Regions from separate parts of the Streptomyces sp. NPDC001373 genome, predicted to be linked through region 1. Evidence: riboswitches for the same ligand, from Rfam matches in the RefSeq annotation. Region 1 holds a riboswitch; each other region holds the start of a gene.

Region 1 (5,671 bases):
CGCCCGTACGGCGGCTGATCGACGAGGACCCGAGGGGCCCGCGGCGCACGGCGCGCCGCGGGCCCCTCGCACGTCCGCCGCACGCCCTTCCCCCACCCGCGCCGGCCGTGGCGGCCCACCCGGCGCGGAAGCCTGGACAGATGATCTGTGCAGAGATAATCTATGGACAGAGGAAATCGGAGCGACCGAGGAGAGCGCACATGTGGACCTACGAGCACACCATCGAGACCGCCGCCGCCCCCGCAGCCGTCTGGCGCCTCTGGGCCGACGTCGAGAACTGGGGTGACTGGAATCCCGGTATCGAGAAGATCGAGATCGACGGCCCCTTCACGGCCGGCGCGCACATCACGATGACGCCGCCCGGCGAGGACCCGGTGCCGCTGGTCGTCGCCGAGGCCGTCGAGAACGAACTCTTCGTGGACGAGGCCCGGTTCCACGGGCTGCTCCTGCGCACGGCCCACCGGATCGACCCCGCCGGGGACGGCAGGGTCCGCATCACCTACCGGATGGAGATCACCGGCCCGGGCGCCGACGAGGCCGGCCCCGAGATCGGCCCGGCCATCACCGCCGACTGGCCCGAGACCATGGCCGCGCTGGCGGAGTCGGCGGCCCGCTGATGGCCCTCAGCCCCGGGGAGAGCCCCGGATTCCTGCTCTGGCACGCCACCCTGCGCTGGCAGCGGGAGGTCTCGGCGGCGCTGACCCCGCTCGGCCTCACCCACGTGCAGTTCGTCCTGCTCGCCTGCGCGTGGTGGCTCAACGGCCAGGGCGAGCACCCCAACCAGCTCGCCCTGGCCCGCCAGGCCGGCACGGACGTGAAGATGACCTCCCAGGTGCTGCGCACCCTGGAGCAGAATGGGCTCGTCGCACGCGAGGTCGACCCGGCCGACACCCGCGCCAAGCGGCTGCGCGTCACCGCCGCCGGGGCGGAACTGGCCCCCCGGGCCATCGCCGCCGTCGAGGAGGCCGACGCGCGGTTCTTCCGCGCGGTGCCCCTCGACGACGCGCTGCCCCTGCTCAAGCGGCTGGCCCGGCCCGATTCCTGAGGCCCGCCACCCGAGACCGGCGCGGACCCGCGGGCCGGCCGAAACCTGCCCGCAGGAGCGCACGGCGGCACCTCAGACGGCGGGCCGCTCCGGGAAGTACACGATGCTCGGAGCGCCCGTCGCCGGATGGACGGCGACATGGGCGCGGACCCCGTAGACCTCCGCGATCAGCTCCTGCGTGAGCACCTCGGCCGGCGGCCCCTGAGCCACGACCCGGCCGTCCGCCAGGACGTACAACCGGTCGCAGAACGACGCGGCGAGGTTGAGATCGTGCAGGACGAGCAGGCTCGTCGCGGGAATCCGCCGGACCAGCCCCAGCACCTCCAGCTGGTAGCGGATGTCGAGGTGGTTCGTGGGCTCGTCCAGGGCCAGCAGCCCGGGCTCCTGGACAAGGGCGCGGGCGACGAGGGCGCGCTGGCGCTCACCTCCCGAGAGCCCGTCGAAGCGGCGACCGGCAAGCCCGCGGGCCCCGACGGTCTCCAGCGCCTCCGCGACGCACAGACCGTCGTCCGGGCCGTCCTGCTCCCAGAACCGCTTGTGCGGGCTGCGCCCCATGGACACGACCTCCCTGACCGTCAGCCCGAAGGTGCCGGCCGCGTCCTGCGGGACCACCGCCACCCGCCGGGCCCGCCCCCTCACCCCCAGCGCCGAGGCGTCGACGCCGTCGAACAGCACCCGGCCCGCGGCGGGCCGCAGCGCGCCGTAGACGCAGCGCAGCAGGGTCGTCTTGCCGCTGCCGTTCGGCCCGACGATCCCGACCGTCTCACCGGGCCGGGCGGCGAGGTCGATACCGTGCAGCAGGGTCCGCCCTTCGACCGCGTACCGCAGGGACTCGACAGCGAGTTCCACCGGACGCCCCGTCATCCGGCCACCCCCTCGCCCCGTGTGGACCTGCGCAGCATCCACAGGAAGAAGGGGCCGCCCGCCAGCGCGGTGACCACGCCGACGGGTATCTCCTCGGGCGCGGCCGCCGTCCGGGCCAGCAGGTCGGCCAGGGTCAGGAAGACCGCGCCGGCCAGGGCGCAGACGGGCAGCAGCACCCGGTGCCCGGCACCCACGACCATGCGCGCGGCGAGCGGAACCATCAGACCGACGAAGCCGATCGCCCCGCTGCAGGCCACGAGCACCCCGATGACGAGCGACACGAGGACGAGGACGGCGGCCCGGAACCGGCCGGTGTCCAGACCGAGGGTGCGCGCCCCCTCCTCCCCCGCGAGCAGCAGGTCCAGCGGGCGCGCCAGGGTGACGAGCAGGCCGGTGCCGGCCAGCAGCGCGGCGGTCGGCAGGGCGAGTTCGTCCCACCGGGCGCCGCCCAGCCCGCCAAGGGTCCAGAACAGCACGGAGCGGATCTGGTCGGGGTGCGCCGACAGCACGAGCACCAGGCTGGTCAGCGCGGACAGGACGTACTGCACGGCCACCCCGGCCAGGACCAGCCGCCCCGTGGTCATGGTGGCGCCGCGCCGGGCCAGGGCGTACACGGCGACGAGCGCGACGAGGGAGCCGGCGAACGCGGCCAGGGGAAGCCCGGCGGCGGCGCCCGCCCCCACCCCGAGCACGAGGACCAGCACGGCCCCCGCCGAGGCGCCCGAGGAGGCACCCAGCAGGAAGGGGTCCGCGAGCGCGTTGCGCACGAGGGCCTGGAGCACGGCCCCGGCGACCGCGAGCCCGGCGCCGACCACGGCCCCGAGCAGCACGCGCGGCATCCGTACGTCCCACACGATGGAGGCGAAGCCCCCGCGCCCCGCCCCGGGTCCGCCCCACAGGATTGCGAGGACCTTCCCGGGGGCGATGCGCACGGGTCCCAGGGCCAGCCCCGCCACCGCCGATCCGGCGAGCACGGCGGCGAGGAGCACGAGTACGGCCGCGGTGCGGCGGCGCCCGCTCACGCGGCGTCGGGGTGCAGGCCGCGGCCCAGGGACTCGACCGCGTCGGCGACGCGGACGCCCAGGACGGCGGAGGACAGCGGGAGCACCACGAACCTCCGGTTCTTGACGGCGGGAACCTCCGCCAGCGCGGGGTCGTTCGACAGGCGCCGCTTCTTGGCCTCCACGGAGGTGCCGCCGTAGTCGTAGATGAGGACGACCTCGGGCCCGCGCTCGACGACCTTCTCCCAGGACACGTCGCCGAAGGTGTCCTGGAGGTCGGCGAAGACGTTCGTCCCGCCGGCGAGGGAGACGATCTCGTTGCCGATGCCGTTGCCCCCGGAGGTGAAGGCGGAGGCCTCGCCCGAGTCGTAGACGAAGACGGCCGGGCGGGGCCGGTCCTTCACCCGTGCGGTGACGGCGTCGATCCGGCGCTGCTCCTCCTCGACGAGGGCCGCGCCGCGCTCGGGCACGCCGAAGGTCCGGGCGACCTCCATGATCTCGGTCTTCAGCTGGGCCGGCCCGACACGGCCCGGTGTGCAGGACTCGATGCTGAGCCGAGAGGCGATCCCGGCCAGGGCCAGACCCGCGCGGTCACGGCCCTGGCCCTGGTCGAAGGCGCTGGCGTAACCCCCGTACACGAAGTCGGGGTCGGCGCCGAGAAGCACCTCCTTCGACGGATACCGTTCGGCCAGTACCGCGATCCCGTCGTAGGCGGTGCGGTAGGCGGGGAGCACGGAGTCGTCGAGGTAGGCCGTGCCCGCCATCCGGTCCTGGAGGCCGAGGGCGAGCATGATCTCGGTGGCGTGCTGGTTCATGGTGACGGCCCGCGCGGGCGGGGCCTGGTAGGTGCTGGTGACACCGCAGTTGGTGACGGTGTAGGGGAACCCCGGCGCGGTCTTCGCACCGGAGGCGGGCCCCTGCCCGCCGGCGGGACCGCCGCACGCGGTCAGGGGGATCAGGAGCGCGAGCGCGGAGAGCGGGCGCAGGGCAGCGCGGATACGCGACATGGTGAGGCCTCTCCGGGGGATCCTCGTCCCCGGTCGAAGTGAAGAGGCGGCGCGTCAGTGTCTGACTCCCGGGACCCCGCGGGCGGGGTCGCCGGTCACAGTGGCGGGACCGTACCGGATTCGCACCGGTTTCCTGTCCTGCACCGCCCGGACAACCCGGCCAAGTCTGCCAGATGCCGCGAATCCCGCCCGAAGGGTATCGGACGCCGCCGGTGGCGGGAGCCGCCCGTACGGAGGATCGTGGGCCGGGAGGGGAGGCGCGGAGGAGGTGCGCCATGCGTCACGGCATTCACGGCGGCCACAGCGGGCATGAACGTCACAGCTGTCACGGTGGATGCCGGAGCCGGGCCGGCCGCGCGGGCCGGACCGCCCGTCTCCTGCCGGCCTCCCTCGTCGCGGCCCTGCTGCTCGGCGCCGGCCCCGACGGTTCCGGCGAGACCGTCCCCCTCGACGGGGACCGCCCCGGGAAGCACCTCGACGTCACCCTCACCCGGGTCGTCGACCCCGCGGGTCCGGCGCCCGCCCCCGGGGCCGACCGGCTGGTCGCCGTCGGGCTGCGCCTGGAGAACACGGGGACGGTGCCGTACGAGGACTCGCCCGCTCCGGCCGCGCACCTGCTCGGCACCGACGGGGAGCGCTTCACCGGCCTGAGCGGTGAGACGGACGCCGGCCCGGCCCTGCCCGACACGGTCACCCTCGACCCGGGCCGGTCGGCCTCCGGCTACGTCGTCTTCCGGGTGCCGCAGGAGGCGGACCTGGCGGCGGTGCAGTTCGCCCTGGACGCCGGGCTCGGCGACGACGTGGCCCAGTGGAGCCTGCCCTGAGCCACTGCCCGAACCGGAACCGGAACCGGAGCCGGAGCCGGAGCCGGCGCCACCCGAACAGGCCGGAAATTATCCTGACGTGTCTAGTGACTTAGCAGGCGCACGACAGTAGAACTTGTTCCCACTCCGTCGAGAGTGAGGAACCACTCATGAGTGACAAAGGCCTGAACAGCAAGGTGTCCAAAGGCGTTTCGCGACGCGGATTCATCGCTGGAACTGGTTCTCTTCTCGGTGCCATGGCCCTCGCGGTGAACACCACCGCCGCCCGTGCCGATCCCGCCACCGGATCCACCGTCGTGAACGCCCCCCTCGTCTCCGGGACCCGTGTCCCGGCCCTCGTCATCGGCACCGGCTACGGCGGCTCCGTCGCCGCGCTCCGGCTGGCCCAGGCCGGTGTCGACGTGCACATGCTCGAGATGGGCATGGCCTGGGACACCCCGGGCACGGACGGCAGGATCTTCGCCAACACCACCAGGCCCGACTACCGCTCCTTCTGGCTGCGCACCCGCACGAAGGCCCCCCTGAGCAACTTCCTCGGCTTCCCCATCGACAAGGACGTCCCGAAGTACACGGGCATCCTCGACGCCGAGGAGATGGGCGGGATCATCGTCTACCAGGGCCGCGGCGTGGGCGGCGGCTCGCTCGTCAACGGCGGCATGGCCGTGACGCCCAAGCGGCAGAACTTCGCCGCCATCCTGCCCACGGTCGACGCCGACGAGATGTACGGCACCTACTACCCCCGCGCCAACGCCGGGCTCGGCGTGGGCCTCGTCGACCCGGACTGGTTCGAGACGGTGGACTGCTACCAGTTCGCCCGCGTCGGCCGCAAGCACGCCCAGCGCTCGGGCTTCCCCTTCGTCTTCGTACCCGACGTCTACGACTGGGACTACATGAAGCAGGAGGTGGCCGGGACCGTCCCCAAGTCGGCCG
Region 2 (5,671 bases), on a different contig from region 1:
CCGGTGCAGTTCCAGATGCCGCCGCAGCTCCGCACCCAGCCCCTGCGGCCCGACCACCGCCGCCGCCCGGATCCGCAGCAGCAGCGCGTCCCGCATCGGCTTGGGATCCTGCGCCTCGTCCACCCACCGGGCCAGCTCGGCACTGCCGTCCGGCAGCACCTCGTACTCCTTTTTCTGCCCCCGCACGGGCATCTCGCTGGGCAGCGCCCGGATCAGCCCCGCCTCCTCCAGCCGCCCGAGCTCCCGGTAGATCTGCTGGTGCGTCGCGGACCAGAAGTAGCCGATGGACTTGTCGAACCGCCGCGTCAGCTCCAGCCCGGAAGAGGGCTTCTCCAACAGCGCGGTGAGAATGGCATGAGGCAGCGACATGCCGCCATGTTAGGTGTGGGCCGTCGTGGCCCGGTGGGGGCTCAGCCCAGCGCGGCCAGGCTCTCGGGCACCCGCGGCCCCGGGACGTCCGCGCCGAGGAACCCGTGGGCCCGCAGGAACGCCGTCACCGCCGGCGACCACGCCTGACGCAGCCCCGCCGACGCCAGCAGCTCCGGATCCGACAGGAGGACCCCGGCGGCCCCCACCCGTATCCCCGACGGCGTGAGCACCGCCGCGTCGTCGGCCCAGCGCACGGCCAGGTCCACGTCGTGGGTGGCCATCACCACCGTGGTCCCCGCCGCCCGCAGCCCCGCCAGGACGTCCAGCAGGCGCTCCTGCCCGTCCGGGTCGAGGCCCGCGGTCGGCTCGTCCAGGATCAGCACCCGCGGGGCCATCGCCACCGCGCCCGCGATCGCCGCGCGCTTGCGCTGCCCGTACGACAGCAGGTGCGTCGGACGGTCCCGCAGCGCGGTGATGTCCAGCGCGGCCAGCGCGGAGTCCACCCGCGCGCGGACCTCCGCCTCGGGCAGGCCCAGGTTCATCGGGCCGAAAGACACGTCCTGCTCCACGGAGGCCGCGAAGAGCTGGTCGTCGGGGTCCTGCACCACGAGCTGGACGGTGGTGCGCAGCCGGGTCAGCCCCCGCCGGTCGTACGCCACCGCCGAGCCCTCCAGCCGCAGCGCGCCCGACGCGGGCCGCAGGCCCCCGCTCAGCAACCGCATCAGCGTGGTCTTGCCGCTGCCGTTGCGGCCCAGCAGCACCAGGGCCCGCCCCTCGGCGATCGCGAAGTCCACCCCCGACAGCACGGTCGGCCCGTCCTCGTACGCGTACCCGGCGCCGACCAGCTCCACCAACGGGGTCACAGCCCCAGCTCCTTCAGTACGAGGGTCCCCGCGACCAGGGCGGCCAGCAGGGCGGCGGCGGCCGCCAGGAACCGCCGCGACAGCGCCGCCGGCGGGACCAGCACCCGCAGCGCGCCGTCGTAGCCGCGCCCCGCCAGCCCCTCCTGGAGCCGGGCGGCGCGGTCGAAGGCCCGGACGAACGAGGTCGCCGCGAGCCCGGCCACCGAACGCCACGCGGCGGCCCGCCCGGCCTGTCCGAGCCGGGCCGCCTGGGCCCGGCGGACCTGCGCCAGGGAGTCCAGCAGCAGGAAGCCGATCCGGTACATGACGAGGGCCACGTCGACCACGGGCGCGGGCACCCCGGCCCGCACCAGCCGGGGCAGCACGTCCGAGACCGGTGTGGTGAAGGCGAACAGCAGCACCCCGAGGGAGGCCGCCGAGGTGCGCAGCAGCAGGTCCAGCGCGTGCCGGGGCCCGTCCGGAGCGGGCGCGAGGAACCCCTCCGGGCCGCCCACCGACACCAGCAGCGGCAGCGCCCCGGTGACGCAGAACCCCAGCGGGACCCGGAAGGCCCGCCACAGCTGCCGCCCGGCCACCCCGGCGGGCCCCAGCAGCACGGCCAGGGTCGCGGCGGTTACCAGCGGCCCGCCGGGCCACGGGGGCAGGCACACCGCGGTGACGGTCAGCCCGAACCCCAGGAGGGCCTTCTCCAGCGGATGGCGGCCGCGCCAGCGGCTGCTGTGCGCCGCGACGTCGATGGGCAGCACAGGCTACGGCTCCCGCGCGGGCTCGGCGGGCGCCTGCGCCTGGGCGAGGGCCTGCGCCGCGCCCTGGCGGCGGCCCCTGCGCACCCCGAAGTAGTACGCGAGCACGCCCGCGCCCAGGGCCGCCTGGAGGGCGAACAGCGCGGACTCGATCTCGCCCGAGGGGGGTTCGTACAGCGGGGAGAACCAGGGCTCGTAGTCCGGTTTCAGCTCGGTGATGGCCGACTCCGCCTGGGCGTCGGCGCCCGCGAAAGGCTCCTCCCTGCCCTCGCCGAGCCCCAGCGCGAGCGGCAGCACGGCCAGCGCCGCCACCAGGAGCAGCAGCAGGGTGTTGACCTTGGCGTTCCTGCTCATCGGGCGGTCGCCTCCTGCCCGGTCCGCTCGCCGCCGGTCAGCTTCGCGACCCCGAGCCGGACCAGGTCCGACCTGCTCGACTGCATCAGCAGCCGCATCACGAGCACCGTCAGCAGCCCCTCGCTGACCGCGAGCGGGATCTGGGTGAGGGCGAAGATGCCCGCGAACTTCCCCAGGGAGCCCAGGAAGCCGCTCGCCGGGTCCGGGAAGGCCAGCGCCAGCTGGACCGAGGTCACGCAGTAGGTGACCAGGTCGGCGAAGAAGGCGCCGAAGAAGACGGTGACCATCAGCGGCGCGCCGGATTTCCGCAGCAGCCTGTAGGCCGCGTACCCGGCCCAGGGCCCGGCGATCGCCATCGAGAAGACGTTGGCGCCGAGGGTGGTGAGGCCGCCGTGCGCCAGCAGCAGCGCCTGGAACAGCAGGGTGATCGTGCCGAGCACCGCCATGACGGGCGGCCGGAAGAGGATGGCGCCGAGCCCGGTCCCGGTGGGGTGCGAGCAACTGCCCGTGACCGAGGGGATCTTCAGGGCGGACAGGACGAACGTGAACGCTCCGGACGCGCCGAGGAGCAGCGTGCTCTCCGGGTGGGACTTCACCTCGCGGGTCAGGGCGCGGACCCCGTGGACGACGAACGGGGCGGACGCGGCGCCCCAGGCGGCCGCGTGCAGCGGGGGCAGGAACCCCTCGGCTATGTGCATGAGTTGGGAGACCTCTCCAGCACCTCGTGGATGGACGTACGCGCCCCGGCCGGTCTCCTGGCTGACGGGTACTGCCGCCCCGGCTCCGCCTTCCCGGGTCCGCACGGTCTCCCGTGCGGTCCCAGTGGCTCCCGCAGGGGGTGGAGCTGGACTTCCCGATCACAGTGGCGAGGGCCGCACCGGTTTTCCACCGGTTTCCCGAACACCAAGGCCAGCTGACCCTAGTCGTCCGCACGGACCGGTATCAACCCGGACCGATCCGGCCGATCGGATGGCCGAATTCCGTTTCCTCCCCCGGACGGCCCTCGGTGTTGCTGGTCTCGGGCGAGCGCAAGCGCGCCGGAGGCGTCCCCGCCCACGGCAACCAGCGCTCCGCACGGGACGCCGGCTGCCGTTTCGACTTCCCGAACCCGGAATACCGCTGGGGAGGGTCCTCAGCAGGTGTTCGGGTGCGCGACGTCCACCACGAGCCGCTCGGGCGCGTGCAGGACGGAGGTGCTGTAGGCGGGCTCGGTGTCGAAGGCGGCGCCGAAGGCCACGTACCCCTCGTAGTCGCCGGTCAGGGCGAGGCCCTTGAGCTTGCTCAGGCCGATCTGCTGGAGCCTGGGCCCCAGGTAGACGTTGTTGCCCGCGTCGTCGTGGCCGGCGGCGGGGTGCAGGCGGATCTCCAGGAAGTACTTCCCCGGCAGCGGCACGGGCTTGCCCGACCCGTCGTAGACCAGCTGGGAGACGGGCGTGACGGTGAACGGGGGCACGGAGCCCTGGAGGTCGACGACGATCCGGTCGTACGTGCAGTGACCGCCCCAGCGGGCGTTGACGACCAGCGGGGTGTCGGAGCGGACGGCCGCCGGGGCGGCGGCCGAGGCCGGTGCGGCGAGCGCGAGCCCTGCGGTCAGCAGGGCACCCATGGCCAGGGCCACGATCCGGCGGCGGTGCGGGTGGTGACGCATGGCGTCCCCCCGATCCTCTGAGACGGGGACTTACTGTCATCCGGTATGACATTCCCGGGGGCCCGGTGGTTGCACGGGACCGCCCGGCGGTCTCAGAAGGTCAGCAGCGCGCTCAGCTCGGCGTCCAGGTCGTATTGGCGGTGCTCCTGCCCGCGCGGGACCAGCTCGGTCATCCGCCGGCACAGCCCGCGCAGGTCCTTGGCCCGCACGGAGACCACGCAGCCGTGCTCGCCGTTGGTCAGGGCCAGCAGGACCCGCGGCTCGGTGCCCGTCCAGCGCGGCCACACCTGTATGTCGCCCTCCCCGGTGGCGGAGGTCTGCCCGTCGATCAGCAGCTCCCGCGAGAACACCCAGCGGGCTATCCGCGCACCGCCGCCCCGGAACTCCACGGCGACCTCGTAGGGCCGGTCCGTGCGGTAGACGAAGACGCCCTCCAGGGGGACCGCCGTCGGTGCGGCCTCCAGCCGCATCGGCAGTACACGGTGTTCGGTGATGGCCATGGCGGCTGCCTCTCTTCGCGGGGTAACAGCGCCCCCCGCAGCACGCTAGTGCACCGACCGCCCCCCGCCCGGGGGCCGAAGGTCCCGACCCGGGCGGGCCGGGGGACCTCTTTCGCCGGACGCGCGGAGGGGCCCGGCGCACCCGCCGGGCCCCTCGTCACGCTGCGTCGATCAGGTCAGCACTCGATGACGTTGACCGCGAGGCCGCCGCGCGCGGTCTCCTTGTACTTGACCTTCATGTCCGCGCCGGTCTCCTTCATGGTCTTGATCACCTTGTCCAGGGAGACCTTGTGGCTGCCGTCACCGCGCATCGCCATCCGCGCGGCCGTGACCGCCTTGACGGCCGCCATGCCGTTGCGCTCGATGCACGGGATCTGTACCAGGCCGCCGACCGGGTCGCAGGTCAGGCCCAGGTTGTGCTCCATGCCGATCTCGGCCGCGTTCTCCACCTGCTCCGGGGAGCCGCCCAGCACCTCGGCCAGGGCGCCCGCCGCCATGGAGCAGGCGGAGCCGACCTCGCCCTGGCAGCCGACCTCGGCGCCCGAGATGGAGGCGTTCTCCTTGAACAGCATGCCGATCGCGCCCGCGGCCAGCAGGAAGCGCACCACGCCCTCCTCGTCCGCGCCGGGCACGAAGTTCACGTAGTAGTGCAGGACGGCCGGCAGGACGCCCGCGGCGCCGTTGGTCGGGGCGGTCACCACGCGCCCGCCCGCCGCGTTCTCCTCGTTCACCGCCATCGCGTAGATGGTCGTCCACTCGCTGCGGTGCAGCAGCGGGTCGCCCTCGGTGCGCAGCTGGCGCGCCGTGGCCGCGGCCCGGCGCTTGACGCGCAGCCCGCCCGGGAGGATGCCCTCGCGGGACATGCCGCGCGAGACGCAGGACTGCATGACCCGCCAGATCTCCAGGAGGCCCTCGCGGATCTCCTCCTCGGTGCGCCAGGCCTTCTCGTTCTCCATCATCAGGGAGGAGATCGACAGGCCGGTCTCGTTCGCGAGGCGGAGCATCTCGTCACCCGAGCGGAAGGGGTACTTCAGCACGGTGTCGTCGAGCTTGATCCGGTCCTCGCCGACCGCGTCCTCGTCCACGACGAAGCCGCCGCCGACCGAGTAGTACGTCTTCTCCAGCAGCGGGGCGCCGGAGGCGTCGTAGGCGAAGAGGGTCATGCCGTTGGCGTGGTACGGCAGCGAGCGGCGG
Region 3 (5,671 bases), on a different contig from region 1:
AGCCGTCGGGGGTGGCGACGAGGTCCACCCAGGCCGTACCGCGCGGATGCCCGCACCGGCGGGCGCAGCCCGACCAGTGCACGGGCAGCTCCGCGGCGTTGGCCTGCCCTTGTACGACGGCACGCGCATCGGCGCGTACGTCCGCGAGGGACTTGGCGCAACCGGGCCTGCCCGTGCAGGCGGTGACGGTCCGCCAGGGGCTGTCGGGCCGGACGACGAGGCCGGCCGCCTCGATGCGGGCGACGCCGTCGCCCGCCGCGCGCGGGAGGACGACGCTGCGCCACGGGGTGACGCGCAGCTCCCCCTGCCCGCCGTCGGCGGCCTCGGCGAGGACCCGCCACTGCGCGGAGTCCAGCCGGCCGAGCGGAGGCAGGACGCACAGCCCGCCCGCGCCCGCGCTCCCGGGCCGGGGCGGCTCGGCGTACGGCCACTCCACTTCGGCCACGCGCCCGGCCGCGACCCCCACGTCCGTCAGCCGCAGCGCGAACTCCTCTTCGTCCAGGGTGTGTTCAGGGGGAAGCTCGGCGACCCGCCAGGCCCGGGTCCCGGCCGCCCGGGCCGCGTCGAGGAAGTGCTCGGCGGCGCACAGCGCGGCCCGCGCGGCGTCGACGGCCTCGACCTCGACGGCACCGCCTCCGCTCCCGAGCCGCACGAGGACCCGTCCGTCCGCCTGGCCGAGCAGGGTCACATCGGGGTCGAGCGCGGCCACGTCCCCGCGCCCGTCGTCGACGGCGAACAGGAACCGCCCGGAGAGGTCCGCCGCCCGCGCACTGGCGCACAGCAGCCGGTCGAGTTCCCGGACCCGGTCCACGACTTGGGGCCCGGCCACGGGGGTGGCCACGATGTTGCGCACCCGCTCGTGGCTCGGCGCCGGCAGCAGCCCGGCGCCGTCCAGCAGTTCCGCGAGCCCGGCGCCGCAGCCGTCGGCAAGGCCGCGCAGTTGGACGTTGCCACGGGAGGTGAGTTCCAGGTGCCCGTCGCCGAACCGGTCGGCGGCGTGCCCGAGCGCGAGGGCCTGCCGGGTGGTGAGCAGCCCGCCGGGGATCCGGACGCGCGCGAGGTACCCGTCGTCGGCGGCGTGCAGCCGCAGCGCGCCGGGGCAGGCGTCACCGCGGTCACGTATGACGGGTTCGTCCCGCGATGCGGCGGAAGGTGGCTGGGGCGACATGGCCGCGAGCATACCCACGATTCCCCACCCCCGACCTGTGTCCGTCGCCACCCCGACCAGCCGGATTGGGCCCCACCGGGCAAAAGCCGGCCCCGCCGGCGAGTAAGGCGCGGGGGCACCCCCGGCGGTAGCCGGGGGAGGGTCCGGGGCGGAGCCCCTGGGGGCACCCCCGGCGGTAGCCGGGGCAGGAGCGGAGAAGGGGGGCGGGGACACGCTCCGCGCAACGGCCCCCGCCCCCGGCCTCGTCGTCGGCGAGCAGGACGCGGATCGCCCGGCGTTTGCCGCGGGGCCTCCGGGGCAGAGCCTCCACGGCGAACCGCACGCCACCGCCCCGCACGCCACCGCCCCGCCGGCCACCGCACCGCACCACCGGCAAGCCCCCCACCCCACCTCCCGGCCAGGGAGAAGGCCACCTAAGATGACCTTCCGGCGGACCACTCGGCCCGTCACCGCCGAGGACGGCGACATGGGAGGAAGCCCGGTGAGATTCCGGCGCGGTCCCGCCACTGTGAGCCCCGCGGAGCGATCCGCGGGGTGAGTCAGGAACTCCCGCTGTCCTCACTGCCCGGGGCGCGGAAACCCCGAGGAAGGCCTGCCGCCGCATGATCCTGCTGCTGTCGACGTCCGACACCGATCTGCTCAGCGCCCGCGCCGCGAACACCGCCGGCGGCCCCGTGCCGTACCGGTTCGCGAACCCCTCCCGCCTCCCCCTCGACGACCTCGACGGCCTTCTCGACGGCGTCGGGCTGGTCGTCGTACGCCTCCTCGGCGGCCTGCGCGCCTGGCAGGACGGCCTCGATGTGCTCCTCGCCCCCGGCCAGACCCGCCCGGTGGTGGTCCTGACCGGCGAACAGGCCCCGGACGCCCAGCTGATGGAGGCCTCCACGGTCCCGATCGGCATCGCCGCGGAGGCCCACCGCTATCTCGCGCACGGCGGCCCGGCCAACCTCGACCAGCTGGCGCGCTTCCTCTCCGACACCGTCCTGCTCACCGGCCACGGCTTCGAGCCCCCGGCCGCCTCCCCCACCTGGGGCCCCCTGGAGCGCCCCGCCACGGAGGCCACCGGCCCGCAGGTCGCGGTGCTCTACTACCGCGCCCACCAGATGAGCGGCAACACCGCCTTCGTGCACGCCCTCTGCGACGCCGTCGAGGCCAAGGGCGGCCGCCCCCTGCCCCTCTACGTCTCCTCCCTGCGCACCCCGGAGCCGGAGCTCCTCCAGGCACTGGAGCAGGCCGACGCCATCGTCACCACCGTCCTCGCGGCCGGCGGCACCCGCCCCGCCACCGCCTCGGCGGGCGGGGACGACGAGTCCTGGGACGCGGGCGCCCTGGCCGGGCTCGGCGTGCCGATCCTCCAGGCCCTGTGCCTGACGGGCTCCCGCAGCACCTGGGAGGAGAACGACGAGGGCCTCTCCCCCCTCGACGCCGCCACACAGGTCGCCGTGCCCGAGTTCGACGGCCGCCTGATCACCGTCCCGTTCTCCTTCAAGGAGATCGACGAGGACGGCCTGCCCGCCTACGTGGCCGACGCCGAGCGCGCCTCCCGGGTCGCCGGTATCGCCGTGCGCCACGCCCGCCTGCGCCACATCGAGCGCGCGGACAAGCGGATCGCGCTGGTCCTTTCCGCTTACCCCACCAAGCACTCCCGCATCGGCAACGCGGTCGGCCTCGACACCCCGGCCAGCGCCGTGGAGCTGCTGCGCCGTCTGATCGCCGAGGGCTACGACTTCGGCCCCGCGGAGGAGATCCCGGGTCTGGTCTCCGGCGACGGCGACGAGCTGATCCGCGCCCTGATCGAGGCCGGCGGCCACGACCAGGACTGGCTCACCGAGGAGCAGCTGGCCCGCAACCCCGTCCGCATCCCGGCGGCCGACTACAAGCGCTGGTTCGCCGAGCTCCCCGCCGACCTCCGCGAGAGCGTCGAGGAGCACTGGGGCGAGGCCCCGGGCAACATGTTCGTGGACCGCTCCTCCAACCCCGAGGGCGACATCGTCCTCGCGGCCCTGCGCCGCGGGAACCTCCTCATCCTCATCCAGCCGCCGCGCGGCTTCGGCGAGAACCCGATCGCGATCTACCACGACCCGGACCTGCCGCCCTCGCACCACTACCTGGCCGCGTACCGCTGGATCCAGGCGGCCGCGCAGGACGGCGGCTTCGGCGCCGACGCGATGATCCACCTGGGCAAGCACGGCAACCTGGAGTGGCTGCCCGGCAAGAACGCGGGCCTGTCCGCCTCCTGCTCCCCGGACGCCGCCCTCGGTGACCTGCCCCTGGTCTACCCCTTCCTGGTCAACGACCCGGGCGAGGGCACGCAGGCCAAGCGCCGGGTGCACGCCACCCTGGTCGACCACCTGGTCCCGCCGATGGCGCGCGCCGAGTCGTACGGCGACATCGCCCGCCTGGAGCAGCACCTGGACGAGTACGCGCAGATCAGCGCGATGGACCCGTCCAAGCTCCCGGCGATCCGCGCCCAGATCTGGACCCTGATCCAGGCGGCGAAGCTCGACCACGACCTGGGCCTGGAGGAACGCCCGGACGACGACGGCTTCGACGACTTCCTCCTCCACGTCGACGGCTGGCTGTGCGAGGTCAAGGACGCCCAGATCCGCGACGGCCTGCACGTCCTGGGCGGCGCCCCGACCGGTGAGGCCCGGGTCAACCTGGTCCTCTCCATCCTGCGCGCCCGCCAGATCTGGGGCGGCACCTCCGCCCTGCCCGGCCTGCGCGAGGCCCTCGGCCTCGACGAGTCGGCGGCCACCCGCACCTCGGCCGACGCCGTCGAGGAGACGGCCCGCGCCCTGGTCCAGGCGATGGAGGACGCGGACTGGAACCCGTCGGCGGTCGCCACGGTCGCGGCCGGCCACCCTCAGGCGGTCTCCGACATCCTCACCTTCGCCGCGCACGAGGTCGTCCCCCGCCTGGCCGGCACCACGGACGAGATCGCGCACGTGGTCCGCGCCCTGGACGGCGGCTTCGTCCCGGCCGGCCCGTCCGGCTCCCCCCTGCGTGGCCTGGTCAACGTCCTCCCGACGGGCCGCAACTTCTACTCGGTGGACCCGAAGGCCGTCCCCTCCCGCCTGGCGTGGGAGACGGGCCAGGCCCTGGCCGACTCCCTCCTCACCCGCTACCGCGCGGACCACGACGACGAGTGGCCGGCGTCGGTCGGCCTGTCCCTCTGGGGCACGAGCGCGATGCGCACGGCGGGCGACGACGTCGCCGAGGCCCTGGCCCTCCTCGGCATCCGCCCGGTCTGGGACGAGGCCTCGCGCCGCGTCACGGGCATCGAGGCGATCCCCCTCGCGGAACTGAACCGTCCCCGAATCGACGTCACCCTCCGCATCTCGGGCTTCTTCCGCGACGCGTTCCCGCACGTCATCGGCCTCCTGGACGACGCGGTCCGGCTGGCGGCCTCCCTGGACGAGCCGCACACCGAGAACTTCGTCCGAGCACACGCCCAGGCCGACCTCGCCGCCCACGGCGACGAGCGCAAGGCCACCACCCGCATCTTCGGCTCCCGCCCCGGCACGTACGGCGCGGGCATCCTCCAGCTGATCGACTCCCGCGACTGGCGCACCGACGCCGACCTCGCGGAGGTCTACACCGTCTGGGGCGGCTACGCGTACGGCCGCGGCCTGGAGGGCCGCCCGGCCCGCACCGAGATGGAGACGGCCTACAAGCGCATCACGGTCGCCGCCAAGAACACGGACACCCGCGAGCACGACATCGCGGACTCGGACGACTACTTCCAGTACCACGGCGGCATGGTGGCCACCGTCCGCGCCCTGCGCGGCACGGCCCCCGAGGCCTACATCGGCGACTCCACCCGCCCGGAAACGGTCAAGACCCGCACCCTGGTCGAGGAGACCTCGCGCGTCTTCCGCGCCCGCGTGGTCAACCCCAAGTGGATCGAGGCGATGCGCCGCCACGGCTACAAGGGCGCCTTCGAACTCGCGGCGACGGTCGACTACCTCTTCGGCTACGACGCCACGACGGGCGTGGTCGCGGACTGGATGTACGACAAGCTGACGGAAACCTACGTCCTCGACCCCACCAACCGCGCCTTCCTGGAGGAGGCCAACCCCTGGGCCCTCCACGGCATCGCGGAACGCCTCCTGGAAGCCGAGTCCCGCGGCATGTGGGAGAAGCCGGACCCGCAGATCCTCGAATCCCTCCGCCAGGTCTACCTGGACACGGAGGGCAACCTCGAAGGCGAAGCCGAGTAGGGCACCCGGTTCCACACGGTACGGGCCGGCCTCCCCACCCCCGCGGGGGTGGGGAGGCCGGCCCGTACCCCGTTCGGCCGCTACGCCTTGGCGGTCTGGTTCAGCGCGACGAGCGCCGCCGCCCACCGCGCGAACTTCAGCGTCCCGAAGTCGGCGACGGTCTTCACCCCGAAGGCCTCGTGCAGCAGTTCCCCGTCCTTGTCGGTGACGCCCTTCAGCGCGGCGACGGGCGCGGAGAGGATCTCGGCGAGCGGCTTGTCCTCCCAGGCCTTGTCCAGCA
Region 4 (5,671 bases), on a different contig from region 1:
CGTACGGGCCGCCGCCATGTCGATCAGGCCGCGCTGCGGGATCTCCCACGCCGTGCGGTACAGCTCGCGGATCTCCTCCGGGATCCAGCCGAAGCCCTGGACGGAGCCGGAGGAGTCGCGCAGGGCCTCGCGGGTCTGCGCGTCCCACACGCCCAGCTTCTTCAGGTCCTCGACCAGGTAGCCGTTGACCTGGAGGAACTCACCGCTGAGGGTCTCGCGCTTGAAGAGGTTGGAGACCTGCGGCTCGATGCACTCGTACACGCCGGCGATCGAGGCGATCGTCGCCGTCGGGGCGATCGCGAGGAGCAGCGAGTTGCGCATGCCGGACTTCGCGACCCGGGCGCGCAGGGCGTCCCAGCGCTCGGGCCAGTGGCGCTCGGTCTCGTAGTGGTCCGGGTGCAGGACGCCCTGGGCGGTGCGGGTCTCGGCCCAGGCCGGGAGCGGGCCGCTGCGCTCGGCGAGGTCGCACGAGGCCTCGTACGCGGCGAGCATGATGCGCTCGGAGATCTTCGTGGAGAGGGCCTTCGCCGCGGCGGAGTCGAAGGGCAGGCGCATCTTGAAGAAGACGTCCTGGAGGCCCATCGCGCCCAGGCCCACCGGGCGCCACCTGGCGTTGGAGCGGCCGGCCTGCTCGGTCGGGTAGAAGTTGATGTCGACGACGCGGTCGAGGAAGGTGACGGCGGTGCGGACGGTCTCGTCCAGGCGCTCCCAGTCCATCTCCCCGTCGACGACGAACGCGCCGAGGTTGACGGAGCCGAGGTTGCAGACGGCCGTCTCGCCGTCGTTGGTGACCTCGATGATCTCGGTGCAGAGGTTGGAGGAGTGGACCACGGTGCCGGGCAGCGCGGTCTGGTTCGCCGTCCGGTTGGAGGCGTCCTTGAAGGTCATCCAGCCCTGGCCGGTCTGGGCGAGGGTGCGCATCATGCGGCCGTAGAGGTCGCGGGCCGGCATGGTCTTCTTGGCGAGCCCGGCGGCCTCGGCCTTGACGTAGGCGGCGTCGAACTCGTCGCCGTACAGGTCCACCAGCTCGGGGACGTCGGACGGGGAGAACAGCGACCACTCGGCGTCGGCGTTCACGCGGCGCATGAACTCGTCCGGGATCCAGTGGGCGAGGTTGAGGTTGTGCGTCCGGCGCTGGTCCTCGCCGGTGTTGTCGCGGAGCTCCAGGAACTCCTCGATGTCCGCGTGCCAGGTCTCCAGGTAGACGGCGGCGGCGCCCTTGCGGCGGCCGCCCTGGTTCACGGCGGCGACGGAGGCGTCGAGGGTCTTCAGGAACGGCACGATGCCGTTGGAGTGGCCGTTGGTGCCGCGGATCAGCGAGCCGCGGGCGCGGATGCGGGAGTAGGAGAGGCCGATGCCGCCGGCGTGCTTCGAGAGGCGGGCGACCTGGTGGTAGCGGTCGTAGATGGAGTCCAGCTCGTCCAGCGGGGAGTCGAGGAGGTAGCAGGAGGACATCTGCGGGTGGCGCGTACCGGAGTTGAACAGCGTCGGGGAGGACGGCAGGTAGTCGAGGCGGCTCATCAGCCGGTAGAGCGAGGCCACTTCCTCGACCGCGCGGACGCTGTCGTCCTCGGCGAGGCCGCAGGCCACGCGCAGCATGAAGTACTGCGGGGTCTCGATGACCTGACGGGTCAGCGGGTGGCGCAGCAGGTAGCGGCTGTGCAGGGTGCGCAGGCCGAAGAAGCCGAAGCGGTCGTCCGCGCCCTCGGCGAGCGCGAGCTCGACGAGGGAGTCCAGGCGGGCGGCGTGGGCGGCGACGAACTCGGCGGTGCGGTCGGCGATCAGGCCCTCGCGGTGGCCGACCGCGACGGACTCGGCGAAGGAGGTGGCGCCCTGGCCGGCGGCCTCGTCGGCCACCGCCAGGGTCAGCAGGCGGGCGGCGAGGCGGGAGTAGGCCGGGTCCTCGGAGATCAGGCCGGCCGCGGCCTCGGTGGCGAGCCCGCGCAGCTCGGCCTCGTCGGCGGCGGCGCTGCGGCCGCGCAGGGCGGCGGCGGCGACCCGGCCGGGGTCGGTGTCGGGGAGGTCGGCCGTGAGCTCGGTGAGGGTGCGCAGCAGCGCGGCCCCGGGACCTTCGGCTTCGGGGTGGTCGGACTCGGCGCGCGGTGCGGCGGGCGCGATGGTCACGGGGGAGCTCTCCCTCACTCGGTCCGGTCATAGGCGGAGCGAGCGCGAGCGGGCGCACGCGGGCGCGCACGAGAGCGCTCACCACCGCGTGGCGTCCACCGGCCCAACCGCGAGGCCCGGACGAATCGACACCCCGGCTCGGTCGATCCGGGGGGCACTGCCGGCAGGTCTTCGGACTCGCGGATACGCCGTTCGGCGTACGTCACACCGTTGCGGGACAGTTCCGGATTCCCACCGGATTCCCCTGCGGCGGCAGCAGCCATGAGCATACATGTGGGGGCGACCCGATGCGGTAGCCCCCACATGTTGTGTCGGGTGCATGCGGAGCGTGTCGTCACAGCTCCATTCGGTACGTGAGCGGGGTCGGTGCGGGGAGGGGGAGCAGTCCCGTTCGGGGGGGCGGACGAAGCCCGTCCGCGGCCCGGGCGCGGTCGGCGCAGGGGCGGACGAGGGCCTCCGCGACGCCCTGCCCGCGCACCTCCGCGGCGACCGCGAGCATGCGGAACTCGGCGTCGTGCGGGCTGCCGCCGAGTGTGCCGGACGGGTGTCCGTGCTCGGCGCTATCGTCGGAGGCGGCACCGTCGAGGAAGGCGAGTGAGGCCTCACCCTTCAGACCGAGGTCCTCAAGGACCGGGTGCGCTGAGCGAGCCGAAGGGCCCCGCCGTCCCGCGGTGGGGGACGGCGGGGCCCAGGTGTGGGTTCAGCAACAGCGGAAGCCCTCGCGGGGGTCCGCTTCGCGGGCGTCGGTGCGGGCGCGTTCGAAGGCGCGGCGGGTCAGGATCTCGGCCTCGGGGTCGTGGGAGCGGGCGTGGGCGACGTAGCGGTCGTAGGCGGCCTCGCCGGAGAACTCCCGGACGTAGTACCGCGCCTTCGCCAGCGCCCCGCGGACCGCGCCGCTCATCCGACCGGGTCCTTCACCCGGCCGCCGCCCCCGTCGAGGCCGGCCGCCGCGAGTTCGGCCTTCTCCGCGGCCGTCGCGATCAGCCCGGCCGGGGCGATGATCTTCGACTCGGTCCACGGCACCTCGGAGAGGCGGACGGAGCCCGGGTCGGCCACGGCCTTGAAGCAGGTGCGGGCCGCGTCGAGCAGGACGATGACGATCAGGACGGCGAACAGAGCCGAGAGGACCCCGTCGACCGTGGCGTTGGTGACCACGGTGTGCATCTCGTCCATGTTCTTGGCGGGCGGCAGCACCTTCCCGGCGTCGATGCCGGTCTGGTACTTGTCGCGCTGGGCGAAGAAGCCGATCTTCACGTCCTCCGAGAAGACCTTCTGGTAGCTCGCCGTCAGGGTGACGGCCACGTCCCATGCGAGCGGAACGCCCGTGACCCAGGCCCACTTGAGCCGGCCCGACTTGACGAGCAGCGTGGTGCAGACGGCCAGCGCGACCGCCGCGAGCAGCTGGTTCGCGATGCCGAACAGCGGGAAGAGCTGGTTGATGCCGCCCAGCGGGTCCTTGACGCCGACCCACAGGAAGTAGCCCCAGCCGCCGACGACGACCGCGCTGGCCAGCCAGACGCCCGGCTTCCAGCTGACGTCCTTGAAGGACTTGTGCACGTTGCCCAGGGTGTCCTGGAGCATGAAGCGGCCCACGCGGGTGCCCGCGTCCACCGTCGTCAGGATGAACAGGGCCTCGAACATGATGGCGAAGTGGTACCAGAACGCCTTCATCCCGGCCCCGCCGACCACGGCGGAGAAGATCTCCGACATTCCGAGCGCGAACGTCGGAGCGCCGCCCGTCCGGGACAGCAGGGTGGTCTCCTCCACGTCCTTGGCGGCCTGCGCGAGGGTGTCGGGGGAGATGGCGAAGCCGAAGTGGCCGACCGCCGCCGAGGCGCTCTGGACGGTGGTGCCGATGACTCCGGCGGGGGAGTTGACGCCGAAGAACAGGCCGGGCTCGATGATGCACGCGGCGATCACGGCCATGACGGCGACGAAGGACTCGGTGAGCATCGCGCCGTAGCCGACGACCCGGATCTGGGTCTCCTTCTGGATCATCTTCGGGGTGGTGCCCGAGGCGACCAGGGAGTGGAAGCCCGACAGGGCGCCGCAGGCGATGGTGATGAAGACGAAGGGGAACATCGAGCCGGCGAAGACCGGGCCGTCGCCGCGCGTGGCGAAGTCGGTCACCGCCGGCATCTTCAGCGTCGGCATCGCGACGACCACGCCGACCGCCATCAGCGCGATCGTGCCGACCTTCATGAAGGTGGAGAGGTAGTCGCGCGGAGCGAGCAGCAGCCACACCGGGAGGACCGAGGCGAAGAAGCCGTACCCGATCATCCAGAGGACCAGGGTCTCCTTGTCCAGGGTGAAGAAGTCCGCCCAGGAGGACTCGGCCACCCAGCCGCCCGCCACGATCGCGAGAAGCAGCAGCGCGACGCCGACGACGGAGACCTCGGTGACCCGGCCCGGCCGCAGGTAGCGCAGGTAGACCCCCATGAGGAGGGCGATCGGGATGGTCATGCCGATCGAGAAGACGCCCCAGGGGGAGTGCCCCAGCGCGTTGACGATGACCAGGCCGAGCACCGCCAGCAGGATGATCATGATGGTGAACACGGCGAGCAGCGCGGCGGCGCCGCCGACGGGGCCGATCTCGTCCCGGGCCATCTGGCCGAGCGAGCGGCCGTCGCGCCGGGTGGAGAAGAACAGCGTCACCATGTCCTGGACGGCGCCGGCGAAGATGACGCCCGCGACGATCCAGATGGTGCCCGGCAGGTAGCCCATCTGGGCGGCGAGCACCGGGCCGACGAGCGGGCCGGCGCCGGCGACGGCGGCGAAGTGGTGCCCGAAGAGCACGCGCCGGTCGGTGGGGTGGAAGTCGACGCCGTTGTCGAGACGTTCGGCGGGGGTGGCCCGGGTCCTGTCCAGCTTCAGCACGCGGTTCGCGATGAACCGCGCGTAGAAGCGGTAGCCGATGGCGTACGAGCCCAGCGCGGCGGCCAGCAGCCAGGCGGCCGAGATCTCCTCACCGCGCGAGAGTGCCAGCACCCCCCAGCCGACGGCCCCGACGAGGGCCACGGCCACCCATACGGCGATCGACCGCGGGGTGGCTCTCGCCGCCGGCGTCCGCTGTGTCCCTGTTGCTCCCGGTTCCGGCATGATCCTCGTCCCCTCGTTGATCATCTGCGTAAGCGCACGGAATCTACGGGGGGTTACCGGTGGAGGTAAGCCCCCGTCCGCATAGCGGTACGAGCGTCCACCGGGGTTCGAAGGAGAGTCAACAGGTGATCACACGGCAGGTCGCTGGAGGCGGGCAACGAACTTGTAACGGTCGCCGCGATATACCGATCGCACCCATTCGACCGGTTCTCCGTCGGCGTCCAGCGAGTGCCGCGAGAGCATGAGCATCGGCAGGCCCACGTCGGTGCCGAGCAGCCCCGCCTCGCGCGGGGTGGCGAGGGAGGTCTCGATGGTCTCCTCGGCCTCCGCGAGCCGGACGTCGTACACCTCGGCGAGGGCGGTGTAGAGGGAGGTGTACTTGGCCAGCGAGCGGCGCAGCGCGGGGAAGCGCTTGGCCGACAGGTGCGTGGTCTCGATGGCCATCGGC

The links. A riboswitch is a leader RNA that binds a small molecule or an ion and turns the genes downstream of it on or off. The one in region 1 is predicted to bind cobalamin.
Region 2: it holds a riboswitch for cobalamin, as region 1 does, so the genes downstream of both, ACFY15_RS01535 (energy-coupling factor ABC transporter permease) here and ACFY15_RS09530 (ABC transporter substrate-binding protein) in region 1, are expected to answer to the same signal.
Region 3: it holds a riboswitch for cobalamin, as region 1 does, so the genes downstream of both, cobN (cobaltochelatase subunit CobN) here and ACFY15_RS09530 (ABC transporter substrate-binding protein) in region 1, are expected to answer to the same signal.
Region 4: it holds a riboswitch for cobalamin, as region 1 does, so the genes downstream of both, ACFY15_RS02580 (ribonucleoside-diphosphate reductase subunit alpha) here and ACFY15_RS09530 (ABC transporter substrate-binding protein) in region 1, are expected to answer to the same signal.

Annotation. Positions count from the first base shown of each region.
Region 1 covers NZ_JBIAWQ010000003.1:287,438-293,108, reverse strand. Annotated here, with positions in the region: gene ACFY15_RS09555 (VOC family protein) at 1-18, shown strand, start outside; gene ACFY15_RS09550 (SRPBCC family protein) at 201-617, shown strand; gene ACFY15_RS09545 (MarR family winged helix-turn-helix transcriptional regulator) at 617-1,045, shown strand; gene ACFY15_RS09540 (ABC transporter ATP-binding protein) at 1,118-1,909, opposite strand; gene ACFY15_RS09535 (FecCD family ABC transporter permease) at 1,906-2,931, opposite strand; gene ACFY15_RS09530 (ABC transporter substrate-binding protein) at 2,928-3,917, opposite strand; cobalamin riboswitch at 3,953-4,091, opposite strand; gene ACFY15_RS09525 (hypothetical protein) at 4,193-4,741, shown strand; gene ACFY15_RS09520 (GMC oxidoreductase) at 4,891-5,671, shown strand, end outside.
Region 2 covers NZ_JBIAWQ010000001.1:308,153-313,823, reverse strand. Annotated here, with positions in the region: gene ACFY15_RS01555 (PadR family transcriptional regulator) at 1-369, opposite strand, end outside; gene ACFY15_RS01550 (ATP-binding cassette domain-containing protein) at 411-1,232, opposite strand; gene cbiQ (cobalt ECF transporter T component CbiQ) at 1,229-1,978, opposite strand; gene ACFY15_RS01540 (energy-coupling factor ABC transporter substrate-binding protein) at 1,982-2,329, opposite strand; gene ACFY15_RS01535 (energy-coupling factor ABC transporter permease) at 2,326-3,027, opposite strand; cobalamin riboswitch at 3,057-3,285, opposite strand; partial or broken gene ACFY15_RS01530 (flavodoxin family protein) at 3,360-3,449, shown strand; gene ACFY15_RS01525 (hypothetical protein) at 3,462-3,977, opposite strand; gene ACFY15_RS01520 (SsgA family sporulation/cell division regulator) at 4,070-4,477, opposite strand; gene ACFY15_RS01515 (L-serine ammonia-lyase) at 4,654-5,671, opposite strand, start outside.
Region 3 covers NZ_JBIAWQ010000005.1:444-6,114, reverse strand. Annotated here, with positions in the region: gene ACFY15_RS13355 (cobalamin biosynthesis protein CobG) at 1-1,168, opposite strand, end outside; cobalamin riboswitch at 1,581-1,738, shown strand; gene cobN (cobaltochelatase subunit CobN) at 1,771-5,391, shown strand; gene ACFY15_RS13345 (hypothetical protein) at 5,472-5,671, opposite strand, start outside.
Region 4 covers NZ_JBIAWQ010000001.1:532,623-538,293, reverse strand. Annotated here, with positions in the region: gene ACFY15_RS02580 (ribonucleoside-diphosphate reductase subunit alpha) at 1-2,124, opposite strand, end outside; cobalamin riboswitch at 2,269-2,403, opposite strand; partial or broken gene ACFY15_RS02575 (GNAT family N-acetyltransferase) at 2,528-2,737, opposite strand; gene ACFY15_RS02570 (CstA-like transporter-associated (seleno)protein) at 2,825-3,025, opposite strand; gene ACFY15_RS02565 (carbon starvation CstA family protein) at 3,022-5,223, opposite strand; gene ACFY15_RS02560 (GntR family transcriptional regulator) at 5,353-5,671, opposite strand, start outside.